One region of the Brevibacillus schisleri genome, then DNA from elsewhere that is predicted to be linked to it. Evidence: riboswitches for the same ligand, from Rfam matches in the RefSeq annotation. Region 1 holds a riboswitch; each other region holds the start of a gene.
What was found. Region 1 has a riboswitch for cobalamin ahead of metE (5-methyltetrahydropteroyltriglutamate--homocysteine S-methyltransferase). Riboswitches for the same ligand answer to the same signal wherever they lie in the genome.
Positions count from the first base shown of each region.

Region 2: it holds a riboswitch for cobalamin, as region 1 does, so the genes downstream of both, ACUUHJ_RS11095 (ABC transporter substrate-binding protein) here and metE (5-methyltetrahydropteroyltriglutamate--homocysteine S-methyltransferase) in region 1, are expected to answer to the same signal.
Region 3: it holds a riboswitch for cobalamin, as region 1 does, so the genes downstream of both, ACUUHJ_RS20685 (ABC transporter substrate-binding protein) here and metE (5-methyltetrahydropteroyltriglutamate--homocysteine S-methyltransferase) in region 1, are expected to answer to the same signal.
Region 4: it holds a riboswitch for cobalamin, as region 1 does, so the genes downstream of both, ACUUHJ_RS26460 (energy-coupling factor ABC transporter permease) here and metE (5-methyltetrahydropteroyltriglutamate--homocysteine S-methyltransferase) in region 1, are expected to answer to the same signal.

Region 1 is NZ_JBVNDM010000001.1:3,586,395-3,593,808, forward strand. Features, by position in the region: gene ACUUHJ_RS16755 (DUF418 domain-containing protein) at 1-262, opposite strand, end outside; gene ACUUHJ_RS16760 (heparan-alpha-glucosaminide N-acetyltransferase domain-containing protein) at 282-875, opposite strand; gene ACUUHJ_RS16765 (acyl-CoA thioesterase) at 1,225-1,719, opposite strand; gene metE (5-methyltetrahydropteroyltriglutamate--homocysteine S-methyltransferase) at 1,729-4,020, opposite strand; cobalamin riboswitch at 4,166-4,364, opposite strand; gene nrdF (class 1b ribonucleoside-diphosphate reductase subunit beta) at 4,451-5,401, opposite strand; gene nrdE (class 1b ribonucleoside-diphosphate reductase subunit alpha) at 5,457-7,414, opposite strand, start outside.
Region 2 is NZ_JBVNDM010000001.1:2,227,578-2,234,991, forward strand. Features, by position in the region: gene ACUUHJ_RS11070 (ABC transporter substrate-binding protein) at 1-738, shown strand, start outside; gene ACUUHJ_RS11075 (ABC transporter permease) at 832-1,842, shown strand; gene ACUUHJ_RS11080 (ABC transporter permease) at 1,859-2,764, shown strand; gene ACUUHJ_RS11085 (alpha/beta fold hydrolase) at 2,820-3,590, opposite strand; gene ACUUHJ_RS11090 (M24 family metallopeptidase) at 3,715-4,809, shown strand; cobalamin riboswitch at 4,823-5,022, shown strand; gene ACUUHJ_RS11095 (ABC transporter substrate-binding protein) at 5,193-6,212, shown strand; gene ACUUHJ_RS11100 (FecCD family ABC transporter permease) at 6,237-7,295, shown strand; gene ACUUHJ_RS11105 (heme ABC transporter ATP-binding protein) at 7,292-7,414, shown strand, end outside.
Region 3 is NZ_JBVNDM010000001.1:4,370,325-4,377,738, reverse strand. Features, by position in the region: gene ACUUHJ_RS20710 (manganese-dependent inorganic pyrophosphatase) at 1-395, shown strand, start outside; gene ACUUHJ_RS20705 (hypothetical protein) at 445-615, opposite strand; gene ACUUHJ_RS20700 (MerR family transcriptional regulator) at 752-1,510, shown strand; gene ACUUHJ_RS20695 (pyridoxamine 5'-phosphate oxidase family protein) at 1,558-2,142, opposite strand; gene ACUUHJ_RS20690 (MBL fold metallo-hydrolase) at 2,299-3,243, shown strand; cobalamin riboswitch at 3,395-3,543, shown strand; gene ACUUHJ_RS20685 (ABC transporter substrate-binding protein) at 3,696-4,691, shown strand; gene ACUUHJ_RS20680 (FecCD family ABC transporter permease) at 4,693-5,730, shown strand; gene ACUUHJ_RS20675 (ABC transporter ATP-binding protein) at 5,739-6,515, shown strand; gene cobU (bifunctional adenosylcobinamide kinase/adenosylcobinamide-phosphate guanylyltransferase) at 6,528-7,094, shown strand; gene ACUUHJ_RS20665 (YitT family protein) at 7,373-7,414, shown strand, end outside.
Region 4 is NZ_JBVNDM010000001.1:5,557,286-5,564,699, reverse strand. Features, by position in the region: gene ACUUHJ_RS26470 (GerAB/ArcD/ProY family transporter) at 1-971, opposite strand, end outside; gene ACUUHJ_RS26465 (quinone-dependent dihydroorotate dehydrogenase) at 1,123-2,214, shown strand; cobalamin riboswitch at 2,349-2,542, shown strand; gene ACUUHJ_RS26460 (energy-coupling factor ABC transporter permease) at 2,685-3,449, shown strand; gene ACUUHJ_RS26455 (energy-coupling factor ABC transporter substrate-binding protein) at 3,446-3,730, shown strand; gene cbiQ (cobalt ECF transporter T component CbiQ) at 3,727-4,524, shown strand; gene ACUUHJ_RS26445 (energy-coupling factor ABC transporter ATP-binding protein) at 4,521-5,369, shown strand; gene ACUUHJ_RS26440 (hypothetical protein) at 5,425-5,589, shown strand; gene ACUUHJ_RS26435 (DIP1984 family protein) at 5,874-6,335, opposite strand; gene ACUUHJ_RS26430 (hypothetical protein) at 6,534-7,028, shown strand; gene ACUUHJ_RS26425 (delta-aminolevulinic acid dehydratase) at 7,229-7,414, shown strand, end outside.

The DNA of each region.
Region 1 (7,414 bases):
AATGAATGATTAAGAAAGTAAGCAAAGAATGAATACTAATCATGGAGCTAAAAACAATTAGTAAGGCACTTTGTGCAAGATAATTTGTTAAGGACATTTGTCCATATAATTTTAATGGAGACAATATAGCTTTTATCTGATTCCATTGCAGAGAAATAATAAGGATGCTTACCATCATCGAGGAAACTAAATAATCATCTAGTATTTCAATGCCTGCTGGAGTAATCTCTACTGAGATATTTACAAAATATAAAAATGACATAAGCACAAATGATCCCAATTTAAAAAATCAAAACATGCTTTACTTTCCCATAGATATTTTCAATTATTTTAAATTGGCCCATGGTAAAACCTATCATCATCAGAGATAACCATTTACTAATTGCTGAGAAAAGTTCTAGCCATGCAATTCTCTCCCCATAATACGGTTGACAAAAGGCAGTTACGATAGACAAAATGATTAGGATTATCGTTACAACTAAGTTCGTCCATTGATTTGTTTTAAAAAACAGAGCTATAAATAGGCCAAGTACAGCGTACTGCATCAGCACATCATGAATACCTGACGGTGCATAAAATGTATGGATCAGTCCTAGTATAAATAAGAAGCAGATTCTGCGGAAAAACAGATGGTAACGGTTCTTTATTTGTTGTTGGGATCGATTCATAAAAAAGTAGCTTCCAAGTCCAAATAAGAAAAATAGAATTGGATAAAATTTACTGTTAAAAATATAATTCAGTCCAGCATGTAATTCATTATAATTCGACACATTATTCATGACCTGAAAACTATTCACAAGAAGTACCCCAATCAAGGCAAATCCTCGTAAGTAATCCATAATGTCTATTCTTGTATACGAATTTATTTTATTCATGCAGAATCTCCTCATTGAAAATATTTATTTAGATTAAATACCTTACCTACCTTTATCTTTTCAACTCCCCAAGTCGGTTTCATGACTTAAACATACACGTTATCTTTAAATAATTGAATGACTGCTGTCTTACAATACAGAATACAATCTTACTAAATCGTAAAATTACCAGAGCACCCCATTTAAAGGAGTTAGCCATAGACGAAAAGGTAAATCGTACGGAAGCGGGAATTAATCCAGTGGTAGAAAACGACTTTCTAAATAGTCATAACAAAAATGCCTCCGGTGACCTGTTGCAACCAAGGTCATCAGAGGCATCTATTCGTTATAGGGGTGAAAGTGTTCCCCCTTACATCTCTACCTTCCGCTTCCTTCTCAATACATGACGTTCCTTCGCTTTTTCATACTGAATGCGCTCTTCCTCAGTATCAGGAATGACACCAGGCACGATCGTCGGCTTTCCTTGATCATCGAGGGCAATCATCGTCAGATACGCGCGTGCTGTCATGCGCTTTTCCCCGGTCAACAAGTTCTCCGCTTCCACTCTCACGAATACTTCCATCGATGTCTTATGGGTCCAAGTGACATATGCCTCCAGGTTGATCGCTTCCCCTGTCTTGATTGGCGCGAGAAAATCAAATGAATCGCTGGACGCAGTGACAACAGGCTTACGGCAATGTCGCATAGCTGCGATGCAGGCAATTTTATCTACATAGGCCATGACTTTTCCACCGAAAATGGTATGGTGGTGATTGGTATCCGGCGGAAAGACGAGATCAGTCAAAAAGGTTCTCGATTGTTGGATCGGTCGTGCTTCTGTCATCATTTGTGTGGCTCCTCTCATACATCGCGTTCACCTTCCCGACTGAGCTGTCAAACGATTCCGAATCGCCTTCGTTGCCGCAACCATGTTTCGTAATGACTGAACGGTTTCTTCTCTTCCTCTCGTCTTCAGCCCGCAATCCGGGTTTATCCAAAATTGGTCCGGTGGAAGTACTTGTACGCCTCGTGATACCATATCTTCCATTTCTGAAACAGCTGGAACTCGGGGGCTATGGATATCATATACGCCGAGCCCGATGCTTTTATCATACGTACCTGTTTCGAACACAGACACGAGCTCTCCGTGGCTGCGTGAGGTTTCAATCGAGATCACATCGGCATCGAGTTCGCTGATGACATCCATGAAATCATGGAATTCGCAATAGCACATATGTGTATGAATCTGGGTGCTCGGCGCAACAGTGGAAGTCGCTAGACGAAACGCTCTGACAGCCCACTCGAGATAAGCTGCTTGCTCTTCTTTTTTGAGCGGAAGTCCTTCGCGCAGCGCTGGTTCATCGACTTGAATCATGAGAATCCCCGCTTCTTCCAAGGCTTCTACTTCTTTTCGCAATGCCAACGCGATTTGCTCGCACACTTCTTGTCTGGAGACATCGTCTCGAGCAAACGACCAATTCAGAATAGTTGCTGGGCCCGTTAACATACCCTTCATTGGTTTGGCGGTCAATGATTTTGCATACACACTTTCTTTGACCGTCATTGGTGCCACAAACTCCACATCTCCGTAAATAACAGGTGGCTTCACGCAGCGGGATCCATATGACTGCACCCAGCCGTTTTTCGTGAACAAAAAGCCATCGAGCTTTTCGCCAAAATACTCAACCATATCGGTTCGTTCGAACTCACCATGGACGAGGACATCCAGACCGAGCTCTTCTTGTATTTTGACCCATTCCTTGATTTGCGCCTGAATGAAAGCGTCGTATTGCTCCACTGTCCAGTTCCCTTTTTTAAACTGCTGTCGTGCTTGGCGAACCTCTGCCGTCTGCGGGAAGCTTCCGATTGTGGTCGTTGGCAACAGCGGCAGCTTCCACGTATTTTGTTGAATCTCTCGACGTTCAAGAAAAGGAACACTTCTTTCAAGTTTGGCAGCAGCGATTTGACGTAAAGCATTCTTCACATCTTGACGATTCCTTGCTGGAGATAATGCCAGCTTCAGCAAGTCCGCTTCATTTTGAGCGATCTCTTTTGAAATGACGTACTTACCATATCGGAATCCTTGGACTAAAAGCTGTACTTCCCCTAGTTTTTCGTCGGAAAACGCCAATACAGACACGACTTCCTCTGGAAATTCGCTCTCTGCTTCAACTGTTACAGGAACGTGCAACAAACTGCTAGATGGCTGCAGCCACAGCTTTTCGAGTGGAACGATCTCGGAAATTTCATTGACCAGCTCCCATTTCTCCTCAATGGACGCACGCCATATGTTTCGACCGTCGATGATTCCCGCTGCGAGAATCTTGTCTGCTGGAAACCCGTGTGTTTTTAGATGAGTCAAATTGCGCTTCGCTCCGTGTACAAAATCAAGACCGATTCCTTTTACCGGTAAGGAAACTAGCTCCTTGTACCAATCCACCGCTTCAAAATAGGTTTGCAGCATGCATTGTAGATGCGGGAGTGCTTGACCGATTTGCGTATAGATACGCTTGATGATGGCGCGTTCTTGCTCAGAAACATCCAGTACAAATGCAGGCTCATCGATTTGCACCCATTCCACGCCGTGCAGCTCTAACTCCCGGAGAACGTCTATGTAGAGCGGAACGAGTTGATCCACGACGATCTCAAATTCGTTTTTCTCATATCCTTTAGACAATTTGACAAAAGTATACGGGCCTACAATAACAGGCTTTCCGATGAAGCCATACTTTTCTTTGGCCTCCAAATAGGCCTGGAGAGGTTTGTTCTCGGTTATGGCCGGTTGTCTTTCACCGAACTCCGGGACGATGTAATGGTAGTTCGTGTTAAACCATTTCGTCATTTCGCTGGCGACAGCTTCCTTCGAACCGCGAGCCATGGCGAAATATGTGGCTAATGAAACCGGGCCTCCCTCGTATTCATAACGCTTGGGGACCATTCCAAACATCACAGCCATGTCTAGCATTTGATCGTAGTACGTAAAATCACCCACAGGGATCAGCTCGACCCCTTTTTCCTGCTGACGTAACAGGTTTTGGTGACGGATTTGCTCCATTTGCTGGATCAGGCTTGCCTCATCGATGCTGCCTGCCCAAAATGCTTCCAATGCCTTTTTCCACTCGCGGTTTTTCCCGATCCGTGGATATCCCAAATTGCTGCTTTTCATGAGCTTCCTCTCCATTCTTCATTCGATCTTGACTTGAATCCGCCCAATAAAAAAGGCATCTCCAACGATCAAAAAGAACGTTAGAAATGCCAAATAAGCACTGAGATCACAGCATCCTAACACCTCCCTATCTCCCGTAGGTTAAGCAGTGTCGTCGAAACAGGCAGGTCTCCTGACTTTGGGATCATCATCTGCACATGCCTTCCCAATCCGTTTGGATCAGTGGCTAATAAATGTGCCGACTCCCCTCATACAGTGGCGGGACCGTGTCGGATTCTCACCGACTTCCCTTTTCATCCTTGGTCGAACTTGATAACCAAAGAACCTGTTCCCACTCCTATGAAATTATCATGGTTCTGTGAAGTGCCCCAGAAAACGAGCAGGGCAGCATACTGTTCATACAGTAACACAGAATCCATTTTTTGTCATACTAAAATCTAAAATCATCGTCCGTCAACGGCTCTACGTTTAGTGTACGGACATAACCATTTCCTTTTTTCGAGAAGAAGTCATGCTGCTTCGTCTGCGTGCGAATGCCGTTCAGCACGATCGGGTTCACTTCTTCCTCCGGGAATAGCGGGTCCAGCCCCAGATTCATCAATGCCTTGTTCGCGTTGTAGCGCACGTAGGCATGAACCTCGTCAGCCAAGCCTATTTCGGTATACAACGAAGTCGTATAGGCCTCTTCATTTTCTTGCAGCTCATGCAAAAGGGCATACAGCTCCTCTTTTGCTGCGGTCTGCTCGACCACACTCAGGCCTTGATAGACTTCTTGCGCGAGAACGCCGACATAGAGACCGTGGATGCTCTCGTCACGAACAATCAGGTCGATAATTTCCCCACTGCTTGTCATCTTTCCTTGCCCCGCCAAATATAGCGGATAGAAGAAGCCGCTGTAAAACAGATAGCTTTCCAGGAAGACGGACGCTACCATCGCCATGTACAAGTCTTTCGGTTTCTCAATTTCCTGATAGCGTTTGGAGATGAGGGCCGCTTTCTTTTGCAGGTGTGGATTGTTTTCTACCCACGAAAAAATACCGTCAATCTCCTCTGTCGATGCCAGCGTTGTAAAAATGCTGCTGTACGATTTGGCATGGATTTGCTCCATCATGCCCATAAAGGCGAGAACCGCTTTTCTTTGCAGTCCATCGACATGCTCCATGATCTTCGGCATCCCTACTCCACCCTGAACCGTATCCAGTAAGGTGAGACCGCCCAATACTTTTTTATACGTATCCCGTTCAGTCGCACTGAGCTCCATCCAGGCCATCTTGTCATCTGACAACGGAATCTCATCATCCGTCCAGAACTGCATGATGTTTTGATTCCAAAACGTCATCGTAAAATCGTCGTCCGGCCTGTTCCAATTGACTGCTTTCATATGGCGTTCCTCTTCTCTTTTTGCTTGATGCTTTTCCTTTTATGAATCTCGTTCACTAAACTGCGCAGCTAATGCACTCTTCTACAGTCAAATGCTTCGTACGCGTATAGTAGAGCGACTTCAGACCTTTTTTCGCTGCGTAAATGTAATAGCGAGCTAGCTCTCTGGTTGAAATGTTGCTGTTCACGTGCAGCACAGTCGAAATTCCTTGGTCGATGTGCTCTTGAATTTCGGCAATCAGATCAATCACTTTGAATTGGTCGATGACATACGCCGATTTGTAGTAAAAATAGTTTTCCTGCGACAAGTATGGCATCGGGTAATACGTCGTAGAGTTGGCATACGTTCTCGTTTCGATATGCTCAACAATTGGCATCACACTAGAAGTCGCATTCTGAATGTAGGAAATGCTCTGTGTCGGTGCAATCGCCAAACGGTACGCATGATAAACGCCATGCTTTTGCACCTTTTGCTGTAGATCCGCCCAATCCGCTGGCGTCGGAATGTGCATTCCTTCAAAGAGAAGCTTAGCTTTTTCCGTCCGCGGGCTGTAATCGTTCGTCACGTACTTGTTAAAATAAGTGCCTTTTGCATATTCCGATTGTTCAAAGCCCAAGAAGGTCTTGCCTGTTACCTTGGCAATTTCCATACTTTTTTCCAAGGAGTAGAAGTTCATCATCATGAAGAACGTACGGGCGAAATCTTTCGCTTCTTCACTTTCGTAAGCGATTCTGTTCTTTGCCAGATAACCGTTCAGGTTCATTGCACCGAGACCTACGGAGTGCAGCTCGCGGTTTGCCTTTTGAACGCCTGGAGCGTTTTCTACGCGCGTCATGTCACTCACGGCTGTAATGGCTTCGATTCCTTCGTGGACGGATTCACGGATCATTTTGCGTTCCATCACGTTGACAATATTGAGCGATGCCAGATTGCAGCTAATATCGCGACGAATGATATCCATCTCGCCGTAATTGGTAATCGTCGAAGTCTCCTGTAGTTGGAAGATTTCCGTGCACAGGTTGGACATTTTTACCGAACCGAGATCTTTCAGTGCATGGTTGTTGTTCGCATTCGTTTTGTTCATGATGTACGGATAGCCCGATTCCATTTGGATCATCGCGATTTTGGTCAACATCTCGCGTGCGCTCATCACGGTCTTTTTCTTGATGCGATCGTTAGCAAAGAGCTCGTCGTACATCTCATCGAGGTCCATATCATCCAGATGCACACCGTATTCTTTGTACACGGAGTATGGAGCAAACACAGTCAGTGGCTTGTTTTCCTCAGCCAGCTTGTAGAACACGTTTGGTACGATCAGGCCGATGGACAACGTTTTGATGCGGGCTTTTTCATCCGCATTGATCTTTTTGCAATCGAGAAACTCGTTGATATCCCAGCCGAAGATGTTGTAGTACGCTGCACCTGAGCCTTTCCGTTGCCCCATTTGATCCGCGTAGGAAAACGCATCTTCCAACAGCTTGAGAACCGGCATGACACCTTTTGCCGCGCCCTCGACGCCTTTGATCGGCTCTCCTCGTCCGCGAAGCTTGGACAGGTTTACGGCTACACCGCCGCCAATTTTGGATAGCTGCATACAAGTTCCCAAAATAAAGTTGATGGAATTCAGTGAATCATCCATTTCGAGCAAGAAGCAGGAAACCATTTCTCCCCGGCGGCTTTTTCCTGCGTTCAGGAAAGTTGGTGTCGCTGGTTGCAAGCGTTGGTCCATCATGGATACTGTTAAACGCTTAGCGAGCTCAAAGTCACCTTGTCCAAGGGACAGTGCCACAACGGCCACCCTGTCTGGATACTGCTCCAAGTACATCGATTTATCGTTCGTTTTCAAAGCGTAATCTTTATAAAATTTGGAGATAGCCATATACGAAGCAAATTGAAAATCGGCGTCATAGGCCAAACGGAAAACTTCATCGACCTGCTCAACAGTGTATGTTTCATAGACGTTTTCATAGAAGTCATTCTCGATCAAATAGTCCATGCGTTCTTTCACACTGC
Region 2 (7,414 bases), 1.4 Mb from region 1:
AATAACATCGGTTACATCGGCTTCAACGTAGAGAAGAAGCCACTCGACAATCCAAAGGTTCGTGAAGCCATAGCTTATGCAATTAACAAACCTGAAATCGTTACAGCCTTCTTCGATGGGGTTGGAGAACCAGCAGTCAACCCAATGCCAAAAACGATGTGGGGACATAACAACGATATTAAAGATCGTGAGTTCAACCTCGATAAAGCAAAACAATTGCTGGCCGAAGCAGGACATCCAAATGGCTTTAAAATCAAGTTTTGGGCAATGCCAGTTCCACGTCCGTACATGCCAGAAGGTATGAAGATTGCAGAAGCAATCCAGCAAGACCTGAAGAAAATCGGGGTTGATGCTGAGATCGTGACGATGGAATGGGCAACGTATTTGGAAAAGACTCGTTTGGGTGAGCAAGAAATGTTCATGCTTGGTTGGACAGGTGACAATGGCGATCCTGACAACTTCTTGGCTGTCTTGCTCGACAAAAACAACATCGGAAGCAACAACTATACACGCTGGGCAAACGAAGAAGCACATCAATTGATGATGAAAGCACAGTCCACCCCAGACCAAGCAGAGCGCGAAAAAATGTACAAAAAAGTACAAGAGATCATTTTCAAAGATGTGCCAATGGTTCCGCTGGCACACTCTACACCAGCATTGGCAGGAAAAGCGAATATCGTCGACTACAACCCGCATCCGAAAGGATCTGAAAGTTTGGAAAAGGTAGACTTCAAGTAAGCTGATTCATCGGAAAAGGGTAAGAGGAGTGCATACCTCTTCTTACCCTCCTTTCATTCATTTAGCCATTATTTTATGCAGGAAGGCGAGGAGATGGCATTGCTAGCTTACAGCATTCGAAGAATTTTAATGCTCATTCCTGTCTTAGTGGGCATGTCAATCATCGTTTTTTCCATTATTCGTGCCATCCCTGGTGATCCGGCTTTGACGATTTTGGGAGAAAAGGCAACACCACAGGCGATTGCAGACATACGAGAAGCTTTGGGATTGAATAATCCGTGGTACATACAGTATTTCGATTATATGAAAAATATTTTGAGTGGAAATCTTGGGGAATCATTGCAAACGAATGCGCCGATTTCAGATGAAATCATGCCTTATTTGGCGGCGACGACTGAACTTACAATTGTGAGCATGCTGATTGCGGTGTTTATCGGTGTAAATGCAGGGATTCTTTCTGCGTGGAAGCAAAACTCCTGGTTTGACTACTGTGCGATGTTGATCGCTTTGGTTGGTGTATCCATGCCGATTTTTTGGCTAGGTTTGATGGAGCAATGGGTGTTTGCCCAAGAATTGAAATGGCTGCCATCAGTTGGTCGCGACAATTCGCGTAATCCCATAGAGGCTATTACGCACTTTTATATACTGGATACGATGATGGCTGGTCGTTGGGATCAGCTATGGGAAGTTATCAAGCATTTGATCCTGCCGGGAATCGCGTTAGGTACGATCCCGATGGCGATCATTGCACGTATCACTCGTTCGAGTATGCTGGAAGTCATGCGTGCCGACTATGTCAGAACCGCTCGTGCAAAAGGCCTGACGCAGTTTTGGGTCGTGTACAAGCATGCGCTGAAAAATGCAATGATCCCTGTCTTGACGGTAATTGGTTTGCAAACAGGGTTGTTGCTGGGTGGAGCCGTTTTGACAGAGACGATCTTTGGATGGCCAGGAGTTGGTCGCTATATTGTGACCGCCATTGGAAACCGTGACTATCCGGTTATCCAATCAGGTATCCTTGTAATCGCGACGATTTTCGTCCTGATCAATCTCTTGGTCGACCTTCTGTACGCCTATATCGATCCGCGCATCAAATATCGCTAAGGAGGGACGAAGAGACATGGCACAACCACAATTACAATCACAAGATCAGGTAGTACCTTTAAAAGTGAAGCAAGAAGAAGTAGTCTCTCCTTGGAAGGATGCATGGAGGACGCTACGAAAAAACAAGCTGGCGTTGGTGGGCTTCGGGATCATTTTGTTTTTCGTTGTTGTGGCGGTACTAGCTCCATGGATTGCTCCGTATCCGTACGACAAAGGCGAGCTCGTGATGAAAAACAAGCCACCTTCCGAAGCGCATTGGTTTGGAACAGATTACAATGGTCGTGATGTATTTAGTCGCGTTATTTATGGGGCACAAATCTCCTTGTGGGTAGGGACGTTCTCTGTCATTGGTTCCGTTCTCGTAGGGACCTTGCTCGGTCTTTTGGCAGGATATTATGGCAGATGGATCGATACGATCATTTCGCGTCTTTTTGATATTATGCTTGCGTTTCCGAGTATTCTTTTGGCAATCGCTGTGGTTGCCATCTTGGGGCCATCTTTGCAAAACGCCTTGATTGCCATTGCGATTATTAACATTCCGACATTTGGGCGGTTAGTACGCGCCCGTGTATTGAGCTTAAAGGAAGAGGAATTCGTCATGGCCGCACGGGCAATCGGAATGAAAAATTCCCGCATTATCATGCAGCATATTTTGCCGAACAGCCTCGCACCAATCATTGTGACCGGGACGATGGGGATCGCAACAGCAATTATTGAAGCAGCTGCACTTGGCTTTCTCGGACTGGGAGCACAAGCGCCAGAACCAGAATGGGGAAAAATGCTCGCTGATTCACGTCAGTACATTCAAAAAGCACCATGGACCGTTATTTTTCCAGGGCTCTCTATCATGCTAACAGTTCTCGGCTTTAACTTAATTGGGGACGGCTTGCGTGATGCACTTGACCCGCGGATGAAGAGCTAGTCCAATTGAAAAAGACAGAAGGGAATGGAGATACCGTCCTTCTGTCTTTTCTTATTTATCCTTCTTCCATGAAGGTGCGGCACAACTGATTGAAAGCAGGCGCAGCTTTCGTGATTACCTGATGCCTTACGTTTGGGATCATCTCGAGTCTTGCTTTTGGCAATTTCATCGTAAGCATTTGCGCATAATGATGCATACGTTTATCTTGTTCGCCATAGGCAAGTAAAATCGGAAGCTGGATCTCGCCTAGACGCTCTGTACATTGATAGCGATGACCGGCACCGTAAAGGTATTTTAAGCTGGTGGGATCTGTTTTGGAGGCGTGCGCCGTCCATTTTTCCTGCATTTCTGGGCTATTGACATGTGAGGAGGCAATGGAACGGGCAAGAAGAGGGACTCCGTGAAGCATCGACAATGCCTGCGCCATCCAAAATCGTCCATGCAAATACAGGTCATTCACTTCGGAAAAACCGCTCACGAGTATACCGCCTCGTGCATGATCAGGATAGCGAAGACAATATTCAAGGGCGATAGAAGCACCTTGGGAGTACCCCAAAATAAAGGGACGCTCTATGCCGAGTGATGGGATCAGCTTATGGAGTCGTTCTGCCAATTCCCCAATAGAATAGGGCTTCTCCATGGGCGAACTGTCACCATGTCCGGGCAAATCAGGGACAATGAGCTGAAAAGTATCTGCGAGTGCTTGCTGATAAACAAAATTGATAGAGCCGATGCATGGCGCATGGATACACAATAACGGCTGGCCTTTCCCCGATATGTGAAAAGCAAACTGCTTGCCATCCTGATGGACGAGTATTTGTTCCATTTTTGTTTTCACCCCACCCTTAGGTTGTCCGATCCGAAGTAGATTTTGCAATTGAACTCTTCTTTTTTTGATGGGGAAGTGGTATTCTCGCAATAGAATAATTGGTGAAAGCAGGGTGAAGAAGTTGTTTCAAGAGCGCATTTCGAAGCTCCACACGTTTTTGACAGAGCAAGAGCTGAACGCGGTGTTGATTACCTCTCCCAAGCACGTCTACTATTTGACCGGATTTTTTACTGACCCACATGAACGTTTTATGGGTCTTGTTATTCCTGCTGAAGGAAAGCCTTCCTTAATTGTACCTGCTCTTGATCGTGAGGCAGCAGCAGAGGCTTCGTTCGTTCAAGATATCCATACACATACGGATATCCAAAACCCGTATGAAATCCTCAAGCAAGTGTTACCAGCGAACTTGGCGAAGCTTGGAATTGAAAAAAGTCATATGACTGTCGAGCGCTATGAAGCACTTGGACAAGTTGTTCTGGCGTCGAGCTATGTAGACGTGGAAGAGCCACTCCGTGAAATGCGTTTGATCAAATCTGCGGACGAAGTGGATCGTCTGAAGCACGCTGTTCAGTTGGTCGAGGATTCCTTGCGGGAGACCCTGAAAAAAGTCAAGACAGGCATGACCGAGACAGAAATCGTAGCTGAGCTGGAATTCCAGATGAAGCGCTGGGGTGCAGAAGGTCCATCCTTTACGTCCATGGTATTGGCAGGGGAGAAGTCCGCTTTGCCACATGGGAAGCCAGGAACGCGCCAGGTGCTAGAAGGCGACTTGCTTTTGTTTGATATCGGGGTAGCTGCGAACGGATATGTATCCGATATTACGCGTACCTTTGCTGTAGGCGAGATCAGCGCCCAGCTACAAGAAATTTACGAGACAGTATTGGCTGCTAACGAAGCGGCAATTGCTGAGATTCGTCCGGGTGTGACCTTTGCGCATTTGGATAAAACCGCTCGCGATGTTATCACCGCAAAAGGCTACGGAGAATACTTCATGCACCGCCTTGGGCATGGACTAGGGATGGATGTACACGAATATCCGTCTGTTCACAGCCAGAACCAAGAAGTGCTTCGTCCAGGAATGGTCTTTACCATCGAGCCGGGCATCTATTTGCCAGGAGTAGGTGGCGTGCGGATTGAAGACGATGTATTGGTTACGGAAACGGGCGTTGAAATACTCACGCAGTTCCCGAAAAAACTGACTTCTATTAACGGATGAATAAGTTGGAAAAATTGAATACGTATCGAATGGTGCTGGATGGCATATGCCGTCAGCTTAAAAGGGAAGTCCGGTGAAAAACCGGCGCGGTCCCGCCACTGTAACGAGGAGCGCCTAGCGAATAGCCACTGTTTTTTGCGAGACAAAAAATGGGAAGGTAGCTGGGTGTGTTGATCCGTAAGCCAGGAGACCTGCCATGCGATCATTTACAATCGACCCACGAGGATGGGGCAGATGTGGAAACAGTCTATGAAAGGGCGCCTTTGCGCCTATTATGGCTATATCTACGTTTGTCATGCACCTCCCGATTGAAATGGGGGGTGCTTTTTTTGTGGAAGCAATTGGTTTACTACAACATTTATAAAAGAAAAAGGGGATTACAGATGTTTCATACAATCAAAACACATACAGTAATGAAAGGACTAGCTTTCGGTATCATGACAGCTGCCATGCTTTTGGTTTCGGCATGCGGCTCCACTACGACAACGCAGGCTCCAGCCAAAACAGAACAAACCGCTGCTCCAGCAGCAGAGAGCAAGCCTGTAACACTCACCAATAATGGCATCGAAATGACCTATCCAACAGCACCTGAACGTGCCGTGACATTGAACCAACACGTCACCGAAATCATGTTGGCGTTGGGCCTGGCTGATAAAATGGTCGGAACCGCTTACCTGGACGATGAAATCCTTCCAGCGTTAAAAGCAGATTATGACAAGATTCCGGTCCTGTCTGACAAGTATCCTACGAAAGAAGTGCTGTTGGCAGCGAACCCAGACTTCGTGTACGCCGGATGGAAAAGCGGTTTCGGCGAAAAGGGCGTAGGAACGATGCAGGATTTGGAAAAGGTCGGCATCAAATCGTATCTGCAAGAATCGTCTAACAAGCCTGGTCCAACGATCGACGATGTGTTCGCGGATATTACGAACATCGGACGCATTTTCCGTGTGGAGGACAAAGCCAATGATTTGATCCATAAAATGAAGAGTGAAATGGATCAAACGATTAGCAAAATTGGCAAGGTGGACGAGCCACTTAAAGTATTCGTGTACGACAACGGGGAAGATAAGCCATTCACAGCAGCCAACAACTACATGACGTCCTTAATCAAAACGGCTGGCGGCAAGAACATTTTTGACGATATTCAAAAGGGTTGGGCAGAGGTCAATTGGGAGCAAGTAGTGAGTCGCAATCCAGACGTGATTATTATCGTAGACTACGGGGATAGAACTGTTGAGCAAAAGCGTAATTTCCTTTTGACCAAAAAAGAACTGGCGGATATCCCGGCGATTAAAAATCAACGACTGGTTGTATTGCCATTGTCTGCGGCTTCTGAAGGCGTTCGAGCACCGATTGCGCTGAAAATTTTGGCGGAAGGACTCTACCCGGATAAATTCAAATAGAGTACGCCCCTTTTAAGGGAGGGAATAGCACTGCAACAGATCAAGTTACCTTCTATCATCATTACTTTATTGGTCGGACTCTTCCTCTCGATTACGTTCGCAGTTACGCTCGGATCGGTGGAGATTAAACCGACTACGGTATGGAAAATTGCCTTATCAAAAATTCCGATGTTGACCCAATGGATTGAGGTGGACTGGTCCCAAGGGGAGCAAACAATTATTTGGGATATTCGCTTTCCGCGTGTACTCTTGGGGGCGATCGTCGGCGCAGGTCTGTCTGTCGTGGGAGTAGCGATCCAATCGTTGGTTCGCAACTCCCTGGCTGACCCGTATGTGTTAGGCGTATCTTCAGGTGCTTCCGTTGGAGCTACTTCCGTAATTATTTTCGGAGCATTCAGCATGTACGGGCAATATGCGTTAACCTTTGGCGCTTTTACAGGCTCTCTCGTGTCCATCATTCTCATTTTTACGCTATCTCGTATTGGAGGACAAAACTCGACGGTACGCCTGCTCATGGCTGGAATTGCGATATCTGCGATCTTGTCGGCCATTACCAGTCTCCTTGTGTTTTCAGCACCGAATGAGCATGGAATTGGAACGGTCCTGTTTTGGTTGAGTGGCAGTCTGGCTGGCGGCAAATGGGAGTACCTGACGATCCCTACATTGATTGTTGTCATCTGTCTCATCGTCTTAATGGCCCAATACCGCTCGCTCAATGCGATGCTGATGGGCGAGGAGTCAGCGGGAACACTGGGGGTTAATACGGTACAATTCCGCAAGCTTCTCCTGGTGATCACGGCACTACTCACGGGGGTGATCGTGTCCATCGCGGGATCAATCGGTTTTGTCGGATTAATGATGCCCCATATTGTCCGTGTGATGGTCGGATCAGATCACAGACGTGTCCTGCCTGTCAGCGCTTTGTTTGGCGCGATATTTCTCATCTGGGTTGATGTAGTCGCCAGGCTTGCATTTGCACCGGAGGAGCTGCCGATCGGTATTTTGACAGCGCTATGTGGTGGTCCATTCTTTATCTGGTTGATGTTGCGGAGTTCTTATTCCTTTGGAGGTAGCGGACGATGAATTTGCAGGTTGAGAATATATCGGTCGAACTGGAGAAAAAGGGAATCCTGCGCAACGTCAGTCTGGAGGTGCGCTCTGGAGAGTTTGTGGGACTGATCGGGCCGAATGGCAGTGGGAAG
Region 3 (7,414 bases), 780 kb from region 1:
ACGGTCTGGACATGCTCAAAGCGGGGGCAGACCTGAGCGACAAAACAATCGAACAATTGCTCACATTGGATGCAAAAGAATTCCAAATGGGTAATGCGAAAGTAGAAATCGCACAAGTAAATGCAGTAGATGTCAATGATGTACTTGCACGCCAAGGCGAACTGGAAGCAGCTATGAATGCAAACATCGCTGAAAAAGGTTTGGACCTGTTCGTGTTTGTTGTAACGGATATCTTGAACAACGATTCTGTTGCGATCGCTCTTGGTAGCGCAACACAAGTGGTAGAAAAAGCGTACCAAGTAACATTGGTAGACAACAAAGCTGTTCTGAAGGGCGTTGTCTCCCGTAAGAAGCAAATCGTACCGGTATTGACTGATACATTCCAAGCTCTGTAAAAAGAAAGGTGGCTGCCATGCACAGGATGCGGGCAGCCATTTTTTATTTCTACATTCCTTGGCTAGGATTATTGTGCATCTGGAACAAGGTTTGCTGGGCATAAGCATCGTCACTGTAATGCGTGATGGCATGTTTATCTCTGGCTTTGAGGCTAAGCAACCCTGTTAATCCCCATCCGGCACCGACTACGGCTACAATGAAACCGATGATATAGAGCATCGAAGTCCCCCCTTGTATGGCGTTATCTATATTTTAACAAATTATGGATAGAGAGTAACGCCAATTTTATGCTGAAAATGTGTTTGACATTGACGGTCCGTAAATGTGTACGATCAATTTGTCAGGAGGAATGAACATGGAATATACGGTGCAAAAGCTAGGACTCCTGGCGGGTGTCAGCACCCGGACGCTCCGATACTACGATGAAATTGAGCTTCTCAAGCCGGCGAGAATCAATTCGTCAGGGTATCGCATTTACGGACAGCTTGAGGTTGATCGATTGCAGCAAATCCTTTTTTACCGCGAGCTGGGTGTGAGCTTGGAGGAGATCAAGGAGATCCTGGATTCACCAACCTTTGATGCTGACCGAGCACTGTGGGAGCACCGCGAGAAGCTCCTGGAAAGGCGAGCGCAATTGGATGCGTTAATCGCCAATGTCGATTTGACATTAGCACAAAGAGAGGGGACCAAAACGATGAGTGACAAACAAAAATTTGAAGGCTTCAAGCAGAAGTTGATTGACGACAACGAGGCACAATACGGAGAAGAAATTCGTGCAAAATATGGAAGTGAGCAGGTTGACAAATCCAATCAGAAAATAAAAGGAATGACCGAGCAGGAGTACGCCGCACTTGAGCAGTTAAATGAAGAACTGCATGAGACGTTGGCAAAGGCCTTTGCGACGGGAGATCCTGCTCATGAGCTTGCGCAAAAAGCAGCAGATCTTCACCGTCAATGGCTCAGCTTTTATTGGGACAGTTACAGCAAGGAAGGGCACGCAGGTGTTGCCCAGATGTACGTCGATGACCCGCGCTTTACTGCTTACTATGACAAGGAACAGCCAGGTGTAGCCGCGTTTCTCCGCGATGCAGTGGTCATTTATACCAGCAAGTAAAGAGTTTTCAAACAAAGAAGCTGCGAGCAAGGCAGCTTCTTTGCATTTTACGCTTCGTTATCCCCACCTACTGCGGGAAAAAGCTTTTGTCCCAATGGTGTTGGCAATCCATCCATGCTTACTACGTTGTTTTCCTTTTGATAAGCAAGCAGTTCCTGCTCGTCTTTAGCCAAAGTCCATTTCTGAAGGGTGTCGCGTTCTTTTGAGTAGGAATAGAAGGGGATAGCCCAGCCGCAAGAAGTCTTTACTTCCTGTACGTTTACGGTAATGATTTGACGAGCACCGGGCAGAAGCGGGAAGTCTTTTACGAGCTCATCCCACCGAGGCGAATCTGGGAGAATAACCGTTCCTTTGCCGAATAAGCGCATGATCAGAGGGGGGCCTTCAAATGCACAAAACATGAGAGTAATCCGGCCATTTTCCTGTAGATGTGCACTGGTTTCGTTTCCGCTTCCGGTCAGGTCTAAATAGGCCACCTCGGTAGGCGATATGATGCGAAAGGAATCGTACCCTTTCGGTGAAAGATTCACGTGACCATCTGTGTCCATAGGAGCAGAGGCAACGAAGAACATTCGCTGCTTCTTGATAAACTTCTCATGCTCAGGTCTTAACTCAGAAAAAAGCTGACCCATTTTGCACCCCTCCAGGTAAAGGAATTGTTTTTACTACCCTCATATTACGATGAAAATATGAAGAATTTGTGTTGTTTTTCCCAGTTCGTCCAAAATTGATGATAAAGTGTAAATATTCCCTCAATAAAATGGTTTTTGAAAAGGAGGAGCATTTACATGCAATCATCACAGCCAATTTACTTAGGGGAGCGCATCCATTTAATAGACGGTTTCGATATGGGCTGGGCGGAACGCACGGGGACATATGTCATCGCTGAAGAAGAACTGACTTTGGTCGAAACAGGGCCAAGCCCCTCCGTCCCATACATCAAGACCGGCCTCGCCAAGCTCGGTTTTACCCCGGAACAAGTAAAATACATCATCGTGACGCACATTCATTTGGATCATGCGGGAGGAGTGGGACTTTTTCTAAAGGATTGCCCAAACGCAAAGATCGTCGTCCATCCAAAGGGTGCACGTCACCTCGTTGATCCAAGCCGACTGATCGCAGGGGCGAGAGCGGTGTACCATGATGATTTTGATCGATTGTTTGATCCGATTGAGGCTGTTCCCGAAGAGCGAATTTTGATTCGTGGAGACGGAGATACACTAAAGATCGGGGCGAATTGCATGTTGGAGTTTCTGGATTCGCCAGGTCATGCCAATCATCATTTCAGCATCTACGATCCCGTTAGCCGCGGCATGTTCACAGGTGATACGGCAGGTGTACTTTATCCGCAGCTTAAAAAGGACGGTATACACCTCGTGCTGCCATCTACTTCTCCGAATCAGTTTGACCCAGATGCCATGTTAGCGTCTCTACGTCGATTTGAAGCGCGCAAGCTGAATTGCATTTACTTTGGTCATTTTGGGATGTCTGAACAGGTAGACGATGTGTACCGCCAAATACGTGAGTGGCTCCCTGTGTTTGTGGCGGAAGGAGAATCAACACTTGCTGCTGGACAAACATATGCTGACCTGTCTCGTAAGTTATTGGAACGAGTCTCGGAGCATCTACAGTCACAAGGCATCAATGATGACCACGAAGTTTTCGGAGTACTCAAGCTCGATTTACAGGTGTGCGCCATGGGCATTCTGGATTATTTGCACAAACGAGGGTAAAAGCTTTGCCAAAAGCATTCCATTTGCCTGAACCCTTTGTTCAGGCGCTTTCATTTTTAGCAGACAAGAAAGTAATAGCTTACGTGTTTGTCATTCTTTTTTCACCCAAGGAATGCTATGATGTAGGATGAGTCATGGACTGTGACAATTTCAAACGTAACAGCAAATAGGTGCCTCGTCTTTTCTCAAAAAGATCGGGTGAAAAGGGAAGTCGGTGAAAATCCGACGCGGTCCCGCCACTGTAAATCGGCTCGTTACTCAGCCGTAAGCCAGGAGACCTGCCTGTTTGTTTTCGTGCCTGTTGCCTTCGCGGAAAGGATCGGCCTATTTCAGGAAGCAGTCCTGTCTGTTTGCCCTGAGGTACCGACCCTTTGATTTCCGAATGGAAGCAAGGGTCGCTTTTTTTATTGGAAGGTACAGTCAATCAGACACGCAGAAAGGAAGTTCTACATATGAAACGTTCATTGCGATTCATGATCCCACTACTAGTTGCGGCGAGCCTCGCAGGTTGTGCGGGTAACGATAACAGCCAGCCAGCACCTGGTGGACAAACAAGTGCACCGCAGACAGCACCGCAAGAGAATACAGCCGAGCAGCCTGCAAAACAAACTACGTATCCGTTGACAGTCAAGGATGCGACAGGAAAAGAAGTAACCTTTGCAAAAGCTCCTGAGCGAATCGTCTCCACATCACCTGCCGAGACAGAGATTTTGTTCGCATTAGGCTTGGAAAATCGGATTGTAGCTGTCTCGGACTATGATGATTATCCAGAAGCGGCGAAGGCAAAACCGAAAATTGGCGGCGTCGTCAAACCGAATGAAGAAGCGATTCTCGCTCAAACGCCAGATATGGTCGTCGGTGGGATTTCGATGGAGAAGCCAGTGGCTGACAAGCTCAAATCACTCGGGATGCCCGTCTACATTACCCATCCGACAAAGATGGATGACATCCTAAACAATGTGTTAGCGATGGGAGTGATCACTAACAAACAAGAACAAGCCGAAAAAGTCGTCGCGCAAATGAAGAAGGATATCGCGTACGTTCAAGATGCAGTGAAACATGTAAAACCGGAAGAGAAGAAAAAGGTATACCTTGAATTTTCCCCAGGCTGGACAGTCGGAAAAGGTGAATTCATGGACGAACTCATCACACTGGCTGGAGCGACAAACATTGCTTCTGACACACAGGGCTGGAATCCGATCAGTGAAGAAAAGATTTTGCAAAACGATCCAGACGTCATTTTGTATGCGAGCGGAATTACCGATGAAAAGACTGGCGTCAAGCTGGAGGATATGATCGCCAAGCGTAATGGCTGGGATAAAATGAAGGCGATTCGTGAAAAACAAATCTTTGGCATGGACCAAAATATTTTGTCCCGTCCCGGTCCGCGTATTACACAAGGCTTGATCGAAGTAGCGAAGGCGATTTACCCAGACTTGGTGAAATAAAATGAAGAAACGATTGTTCATATGGGGAGGAGTCAGCTTTCTCGTCCTTCTGGCATCAATAGTCATCAGCATCTCGATGGGGGCGGCACATCTCCCCATTTCGCAAGTATGGCTCATCCTGCTCCATCAAATCTCGGGCTTGTCTGAGTGGATCACCGTAACGTGGCCGGAGTCATCTGAGCAAATTGTCATGAAGGTTCGTTTTCCACGCGTTGTATTGGCTGTTTTGATTGGCGCCTGCTTGTCTCTTGCGGGAGCGGGTTTTCAGGGAGTTTTGCGAAATCCTCTCGCAGATCCGTTTACGATGGGCGTGGCATCAGGTTCTGCTGTCGGAGCAGCCTTTTTGATCCTGTTTGGCTTGCAAATCAGCTTTTTGGGTGCATGGAGCACGCCTGTTGTCGCTTTTCTTACAGGACTGCTCAGTTTATGGATCGTACTCGGACTCGCGAACACGCAAGGAAAGCTGCAAACGGAGACCCTGATTTTGTCTGGTGTTGTGGTGCAGGCTTTTCTCGGCTCACTCGTTTCCTTTATGGTGTCGCTATCCGACCAGACGGTGAATGAGATCGTGTTCTGGCTGATGGGCAGCCTGTCATTTCGGGGCTGGGCCTTCACGTATGTCTTGATTCCGTACTTGGTCATAGGCGGAATGGTGCTGGTAAGCTATGCACGTTCCTTGAACCTATTTGCGTTAGGCGAGCGGCAGGCTGCGCATCTCGGCGTCCATGTAGATCGAACGAAGCTGGTGGTTTTGGTCGTCTCGACTCTTCTGACGGCAGCGGCGGTTTCTATCGCGGGAATTATCGGGTTCGTTGGCCTAGTGGTACCGCACCTCGTCCGTATGCTTGTCGGTCCTGACCATCGAATTTTACTGCCAATGGCTGCGATCTGCGGTGGTATTTATGTGCTGTGGGCCGATACTCTCGCCAGAATGCTGCTAAGTCCAACGGAAATCCCGCTCGGTGTCGTGACAGCATTTCTGGGTGCACCGTTTTTCGCGTATTTATTAAAGCAAAATAAACGCTTTAGGAAGAGGTAACGTATGCAATGATCAATGTGCACAGCTTGCAAAAATCGTATCAGGATACGCCAGTTTTGCACGGAATCGATTTTTGCGTGGACAAGGGAGAATTTTTTGGCATTATCGGACCAAATGGAAGCGGTAAATCCACCTTGCTGAAAATGATTTCAGGGGTCATTAAGGCAGATGCAGGAGACATTTTGCTTCAGGAGAAAAAGCTTCATTCCTATCCACGTAAAGAGCTTGCCAAAATACTGGCTGTATTGGAGCAAGAGGGGCTGCCGCCAGTGGGCTTTCGCGTTCGAGAGGTGTTGGAGATGGGGCGCTTTCCTTACCAAAATTGGCTGGGGGAAGAGAAGCAGGATGTAGCATCGCTCATTGATGAAATCGTACAAATGCTCGGCCTTGAACATTTGGAGGAGCGCACACTGGATCAGTTGAGTGGTGGGGAAAAGCAGCGCGTAGCTTTGGGGAAGGCATTGATCCAGAGACCTCAGGTGCTGTTGCTTGATGAACCCACGACTTACCTCGATATCGGGTACCAGATTCAGCTTATGGACATCGTGCGAAAATGGCAAAAGACGACCCGGGTGACGGTCATTGCTGTGCTGCACGATCTGAATCTGGCCTCCCTCTACTGCGATCGTATTTTGATGCTGCATAAAGGAAAGCAGATAAGCGTCGGCACACCAAAAGACATTTTGCAAAGTGACAGAATAGAGGCTGTATACGGAACCAGACCGATTGTCATGGAGCATCCTGTTCATCGTTTGCCGCAAATTATTTTGCAATCGCAAGTGTAAGGAGACAAAAGCATGATCGTACTGATAACAGGTGGAGCACGCAGCGGAAAAAGCACGTTTGCCGAAAAATACGCGGCTCATTTGGGCTCCTCGGGTGTTTACATCGCGACCGCACCAATCACTGATGAGGAAATGGAAGAGCGGATCTTGCAACATCGCGACCGCCGCTTGCAGTCCATCTTTCCTTGGCAAACGATTGAGGAGCCGTATGCATTGACAGAATGGCTGACGAAGCTCGAAGCACAAAAGGACATACAAGAACAGCAGACAGTGATTTTGATTGATTGCTTGATCCTTTGGCTTTCCAATTGGCTTTTGCATGATGGGGAGGAGCAGTCGTTTGAGGGTGTGCTCCAACAGGTGGATGTGCTGGTAAACAAGATAAAAGACTACCCGGGGACCGTTTTGCTGGTGACAAATGAAGTTGGCGACGGACTCGTCCCGCAACATCCATTAGGCCGAACGTTCCGAGACCTAGCGGGGCTGATGAATCAGCGCGTGGCAGCTGTTGCTGATCAAGTTTTTCTTGTCACAGCAGGGATTCCGGTGGAACTAAAAGGACAAGCTTTCCGATTTTAACGTGGTGAAAAGACGGTTTCGAGTCGTCTTTTCACCTTTTTTATGATATAATACAAGAAAAGCCATGGAAGGGATCAGGATACCATGCGTCCCCATAGGACGATCTGGAAACGTTTTGACCTCTCCTACATCTAGCTTCGTAGTAGTCGCTCGTCACTGAAGACGACTAATCTACTACGAAAGCGAGGCCCTTTGTATGAGTAGCGACTTATACTTGCGATGTTCCTCGGTAGTCGGTTGGTCGTCTGTGCCTAAACCGACAAAAATGCGAGGAAACCATGATGAGGAGAGCGCTGCAGTTATCTAAGCGTTATAGTATG
Region 4 (7,414 bases), 2.0 Mb from region 1:
TGCATGTCGCTATACGGGAGGCTGGTAAATGCGATCATGCTCCCTCCGAGAAACAGGATCGTGTATTTGCGTTGTTTTCTGGTATGGATCGTGAGTAATTCTCCCAGGAGCAGCAAGCAGATGGTGATTCGAATAAAAGCGCCAGAGAGCCACTGGAAAATCGAGAAGAACTCCATATTTTCGATGTCTTTTCCGATGGTGAGGAGCCGCCATTGTTCAAATGCCGGAAAACGTTGACGCGCAGACTCGACCGGTCCGAATTCTGCAATAGCCCCCGTCAACGGACTGAGTGTCAACAGAAGCGTGATGCCGAGCATAACGAAATAGTGTACGAGGCGGAGTGGCTTTCGGACGTGATGCTGAAGCAATAGCAACAGAAACAGCTCGGTAATACCGCCGCCAAAGTAGAGCGTCCCCACTAGCAGAGGACGATAACCGTTCTGGAATAGCGGCAGTAAAAGACTATAATCCTTTTTGGGAATATTGCCAAAAGCGACGAAAAATCCAAGCAACACAACAATAGGCAGAAGAATTCCTGCTGTGATACCAACGGAGGTCATTCCCCCGATAGCAGCGAGCACACATAAGCCCATCAAGGCGATTGCAGTCACCCACTCGGGTGTGCGAGGCAGATAGTTGACGGTAGTCCATGTCTGGGTATCGATCAGATTGGTTAACGCCATCAAATACAGGCAGATCATGATCGGAGTGAGTAAGAGATGGCTGACAATATTTCCTGTTCGCTGCTGAAGCCATTCATACAAGGCTTGTTGCTTTATTGTTCGATTGATTACAAACAATAGATACACCCACAAGGAAAAAGGAATACCAGCAAGCAACACGCTCAACCAAGCATCTCTTCCGGCTTTACTCAGTAAGAGGGGAATGACGGTTACGTGGTTCGTAATGCCGATCGTCAGCATCATCACCATAATGGCTTGACCAATCCCGATTTTTCCGTCCACTTTCATGAAAGACTAATCCCCCTATGCGTGGTGGTGCTGTTAGGATTTGCCTGCTTACTTGGAAATATGTATCACGTATAAAGGTTACATCCTCCCGAAAAAGTATGGTATTCTACTATGAGGTAAAAAGGTAGAAACGGAGTAAGGAGTGCAGCCGATGTATCAGCTCATAAGAAAATATCTGTTCCAACAAGATGCGGAAGAGATTCATGAAAAGACAATTGGTGCCTTAAGGCTGGTGGAGGATTCTGCTCCAGGCAAAAGCATCCTGAAGATGATCTATCAGGTAAAAGACCAGCGATTGGAGAACAAGCTGTGGGGAATGACGTTTCCGAATCCAGTCGGACTTGCAGCCGGTTTTGATAAAAATGCAGAAGTCTATCATGCGTTGGGTGCTCTTGGTTTTGGGTTTGTGGAAATCGGGACATTGACGCCGCAGGGGCAGCCAGGCAATCCAAAGCCCCGATTGTTCCGATTGCCGGAACATCAAGCTGTCATTAACCGGATGGGCTTCAACAATCACGGTGCGTATCTGGCTTCCCAGCATTTGGTCGATTACGCATACTCAGATGTTCCGATTGGGATTAACATTGGGAAAAACAAAGTAACGCCGAATGAAGAAGCGGCCGTCGATTATAGCAAATGTATGGACATGCTCTATGCATACGGTCACTATTTCGTCATTAACATCAGCTCTCCGAATACCCCGAATCTGCGTGACTTGCAGGAAACGGAGAGCTTGCGTCATTTGGTGCGTGCAGTAAAAGAAAAGGCAACCGAAATGGAAGGGCGTTCCATCAAGAAAAAGCCGATCTTGCTGAAAGTAGCGCCAGACATGTCAGATGAGCACATGCGCGATGTTGTTCACGCTGCTGTAGAAGAAGGCATTTCCGGAATTATTGCGACCAATACGACACTGTCACGCGAGGCCGTCTCTGGTCATCGCTTTGCCGAGGAAGCGGGCGGACTGAGCGGTAGACCTCTTACAGAGCGTTCCACAGCTTGGGTGAAGGAGATTTATCAAGAAGTAGGAGACAAGGTACCAATCATTGGTGTCGGCGGTATTTATAATGGGGAAGACGCCTACGCGAAAATCCGGGCAGGAGCCAGTCTTGTTCAGGTGTATACGGGGATGATTTATCAGGGCCCAGGTATCGCCAAACAAATCAACAAAAAACTGCTCAAGCTCATGCAACGCGATGGTTTTAAACATATTAGTGAAGTAATTGGCGTAGACGCAAAAGAATAGATAGAACAAAGTACGCATAGGTAGATGGTTCCGTTTGTAGTGGGTCATCTACTTATGCGTTTTTGCTTATATTCTTCCGATTTATGTAGTGATCCGGTATAATGATGTGGGACAAACATGAATTGTCAGTCAATTGCATATAGTCGGCGTTAGGTGCCTTTATGTGACGCATAAAGGGTAACAGGGAATCGGGTGAAAGTCCCGAGCGGTCCCGCCACTGTAACCAGGGAGCTCTCTTTGAGAAGGAAACCACTCATCTTCGTATGGGGAAGGACAAGGAGCGCATGGATCTGGAAGCCAGGAGACCTACCTAGTAGCCACACCCACAGAACCTTCGCGGAAAGGAGCGGTGAATACGAGGCAATGAGGCTGTCTAGTCAGTCTGTTGTTTTGTGTGCACATCTCGTCCACTGATGGATGGGATTTTTTTGTTTGGAGGAAAGAATGAAAGCCAGTGAAGGAGGATAAACATGAATCGATCTCGTCTCGTATCTACTTGTTTGATGATCGCGGGCTTTGTCTTGTATTTTTTGCTCAATGAACCTGAGACAGGACATGCAATGCACATCATGGAAGGGTATTTGCCATTATCCTGGGCCTTATTTTGGTGGGCTGTGTTCTTGCCATTCTTTATTCTTGGGATTCGCTCGATTAACAAGATTGTAAAAGAACATCCCGAGATGAAGCTCCTTATTGGCGTTGCAGGAGCATTTGCCTTTGTTTTATCTGCATTGAAAATCCCTTCGGTTACAGGCAGCAGCTCTCACCCGACTGGAACGGGCCTTGGCGCCATTATGTTTGGGCCTTTTGCGATGTCTGTGTTAGGGAGTATGGTGCTCTTGTTTCAAGCCTTGCTTTTGGCACATGGGGGTTTGACTACGCTAGGGGCAAATGCTGTATCCATGGCTGTGGTAGGACCTATGGTGGCATACGGAATCTATTGGCTGATCATGAAAGTGGCCGGAAGTCAGCGTCTGGCGGTTTTTGCGGCGGCGGCTTTGGCTGATCTCGCTACCTATGTGGTGACTTCGCTTCAACTGGCACTCGCATTTCCAGCTGAATCTGGCGGAGTGTTGGCTTCGTTTGCCAAATTCGCAGGAATCTTTGCGTTCACGCAAGTACCGCTCGCTATTAGTGAAGGTCTGTTGACCGTTCTTGTTTGGAACTGGTTGTTATCTTATAACGCAAAAGAGCTTACACAGCTTCGTTTGCTCAAACGGGAGGAATCGCTGTGAAAAAAGGATGGAACTGGCTTTTACTCTTGGGGGTAATCGTACTGGCTACTGTCCCGCTGTTACTAGTGCAGGACTCGGAATTTGGAGGCGCAGACGGCGTGGCAGAGGAAGCGATCAAGGAAATCGCTCCGAACTACGAACCATGGTTTCAACCGCTGATAGAACCGCCAGGGGGAGAGACGGAGAGTCTATTGTTTGCGGTGCAGGCGGCGTTGGGAGCGGGAGTGGTTGGCTACGCCGTGGGCTTGTACAAAGGTCGGCTGGATAAACGGAAAAAATGAACGGATTGCAGCTTGATTCTCTCTCTTATCAAAACAGGCTAAAACATCTGCCGCCAGCTCATAAGCTATTGCTGGCGAGTGCAATGTTACTGCTCGTCCTGGTGGGACATGTATGGATGCAGATGGCGGTCGTTGTTTGGATGACGATATGGGTAGTGGTGTATGCCCGTATTCCTGTCCGTATCTACTGTGCCTTTATGATCGTGTCACTCTCGTTTTTCGCGGCGGGGCTCCCTGCTCTATTGATTGAAGGGGCGAGAGCAGGAGGAGTACAGGTCCAGGTCGCGGCAGCATGGGAATTCGGTACGTATGTGCTCTATGTGCCGATGTCCTCCTTCAGTAAAGTTTGGATTTTATTTTGGCGGACCATGGCGAGCTTATCTTGCTTTGCTTTCCTTTTGTTTACCGTGCCGTTTGCCGAAATCTTGCAGGTGCTTCGGCGGCTTCATATGCCTGTTCTTGTGACTGATTTATTAATGATCATGTATCGGTTTATTTTTGTGTTGGTAACGATTTCTCACCAGCTCTGGATTGCCCAACGTTCGCGCGGAGGTCATCGCGGCTTCCGGGCGACACTTCGGGATGCAGGGGTTCTCGTTGCGCAATTGTTTGTCAGAGCGATGCGCAAATACGAAGCCCTGCACAAAGGAATGGCGGCAAGAGGTTTCGGGGAGAGCATGCAGGTGCTCTCGTTTCATTCCCATGCCCGCTCGCGCCGCTATGAGTGGGAATCAATCGCAGGCTGTATCCTGCTGGTGCTGCTTGAGTGGTGGACAGGAGGTTGGCGGTTATGACATCACGGTTGTTGGAGTTCATCGATTTGCAGTACACGTATCCAGGAGGGCGGGGACCAGTCCTGTCAGGGCTGTCCTTATGGATTCCAGAGGGGAAAAAATGTGTTCTTTTGGGGCGGAATGGCTGTGGGAAGTCGACCCTGTTCTTGCATGGAAACGGGATTATCGAGCCACAGAAGGGACAGGTGCTGTGGAAGGGGAAACCCATTGTCTACAAACGAGCCGTATTGCAAGAGATGACGCAAAAGGTAGGCTTGGTCTTTCAAGATCCCGAGCATCAGTTGATCGCAAGCACAGTCGCGGAAGATATATCCTACGGTTTATGCAATCAGAAGCTGCCCGTGGACGTAATCCGGGCAAAGGTAGAAAAGGTGCTGGATGCATTCGGGTTAAGAGAGCTGGCAGAAGCTCCGATTCATCATTTGAGCCTGGGACAAAAACGGAGACTGGCACTCGCGGGGGTCATGGTCATGGAGCCGGAGCTTCTGCTATTGGACGAGCCTACTGCGTATCTGGATCGCTATCAGACCAAAAATTTGCTGCGGGAGCTCGATGCCATTCATCGGCAAGGAACGACTGTTTTGATGGCAACACACGATATGGATATTGCGTTTGAATGGGCCGAGTGGATTTGCATCATGGATGAAGGCAGGCTTGTGTTCGCGGGAGATCCGCAGGAGGCATTGGAAAACAGAGACATGCTGGAAAGCCTTCATCTAGGTATGCCGTTGCTCGTGGATGTGTGGGAGGCACTGCCTGAGCAGTGGAAGCGAGAGTTGGGCGGAAATATTCCACGTTCGGTCGACGAGCTGCGAAAAATGCTAAGTGTTCAGCGGGTGTGGTGAATGGAGTGGGCGCTTTCGGGTAAGCTAACCCCAAAAAGCCATGGAGGTAAGCAGTATGGAACATGACTCTGTCTCGAGTTCATCTGTCCCGAATCATCAGGAAAAAGGAATCCCTCGCCAAGTGAAGGATGAACTGATGTATCAAGTGTTGGAGAAAGACATGACTACCGCTGAACAGGAAAAGAAGATAAAGGATGATTACCTAAAAGGAAAGGCGTAAATTTGCGCCAAGAAGCCCTTCTCGCCACATAAAGGCGTGAAGGGCTTTTTTACATGGAATGATCCCCGTACCCACCCTCGTCTGTCAGACAAAATCAACACACGGTAGTTACAATACCAAGTACGCATTACTCATGTCACATTACTGGGCTTCTTATGTGAGAGAGGGATTTGAACCCTCAGGGTTGCCCCTCGACCCGACCAATGAGTTTTCAACATTAACCCTGTTGAATGGGGACGTGTTCGCCTTTTGCAGACAGACTACCGACTTCCATGTCTCTTACGTCAGGTTTCTTGCAGCTCCGTTAACCAGTTGAATTGTTGAATGCTTGCATCCAGTTCCCGGTACTGCTTGGACAGCTCGTCGACTTTCTTTTGCAACTGAGCAATATTAACAGTCGAGCAAACCTTGACCTCCGAACGGCTGTAGCGATCATGCTTGACTGTAGCTGCTTTGATCAGGTCGGCCAGCTCATTGCGTTTTGAACCGAGAACATCACGTTTGGTTAACGCAGCGGAGAGCGTCATTGTTTCGTTAAAGCGGCAAGACGCATTGGTTCGATTGATTTGCTGAACAATATGCTCGAGCTGGTCAAACAACTGATACAGCTCAGATAAGAGATCGTCAGGATTTTCTGGAGGCTGTTCACCTTCCTGGACCTTTGCGCTGCGGTGCAAGCGGTCCCCCAACTGTTCGATTCGCTTTTGATAATCGGCACGAATGATTAACGCTTCCGCGAGTTTCACAACCGTAACCCCCTAAACCAATCTGATAGTTTATACGCTTGTTTGTTTGATTGGTTGTGGTAAAAAAAATAAAATATGGGAAAACTTGAATTCCGCTGAAAAGGTAAGAAGATTTGTACGAATTTTGTAGGGATATGTCCATTCATCACGAATAACGTAAAGAAGGCACTTACTTACAATGGGGGAAGTGATGAGGTTGTGATTTCAACTTTGAATAAGACGCTATGCGTTCAGCAACTCGTAGAAAAATTAAGAGACAAGCAGCTTCTTCATGTACCAATCGCTGATCTTCGAGAATCCAATAAAGTGTTGTATGAATACGTCAATCAGCTCAATGACTCGATTGCGATCATTCCGACTACGATTAATTCGGTCATTACAGGCGTCATCCGCTTTCAGGAAGGGTACTTTATTACCTTAGGCATGCTCATCTGGAAAGACGCCAATAAAAAAGGGGCGTTCAAAGAAGGGACGTTTCTTTTTTACAAGCATGACGCTCAGGATTCGATTGAGGAGTGCGTTCATATTACCAATTCCATCGAAAATCACAATCTGATGGAAAGCCTGTTCTTTGCTTGCTGCGAGAGCAAGGATGGCGATTCCGTTCTTTCCTATTCGCATATCGAGCATGCGATTACATACGGGGAGCTGTATCGTGACATAAAGTCCAAAATCAAAAAAGGATTTGCATAGTTAGAGAAACTTTACACGCCAAGTTTTGGGTGATATACTACTGAAAATTTATAAAATATTCCAATTGAAGAGGAGTTTTCCTACTTGATGATTAAGAAGTAACGTCTTGCCATTCACCAGTTGGCCCGACCCCCTCCATGTAAATGGTTTTGTTTACCCATAAATAAAAACCACTTACAACAAAATGGAGGAATATCACAATGAGTAAACCTGAAATGAATGTTGCCCTAGTAGTCGGTCCGGATACGGACCAGGATAGCCAAGCAATCCGAAATACACTTGAGTATTTTGGAGCTCGAGTTTTTACGTACTGGATTGGTCGACCAAGCGATTTGATCGATGTATTGAATGGAAGCGACCTCTACCCAAATACCGACATGATTATT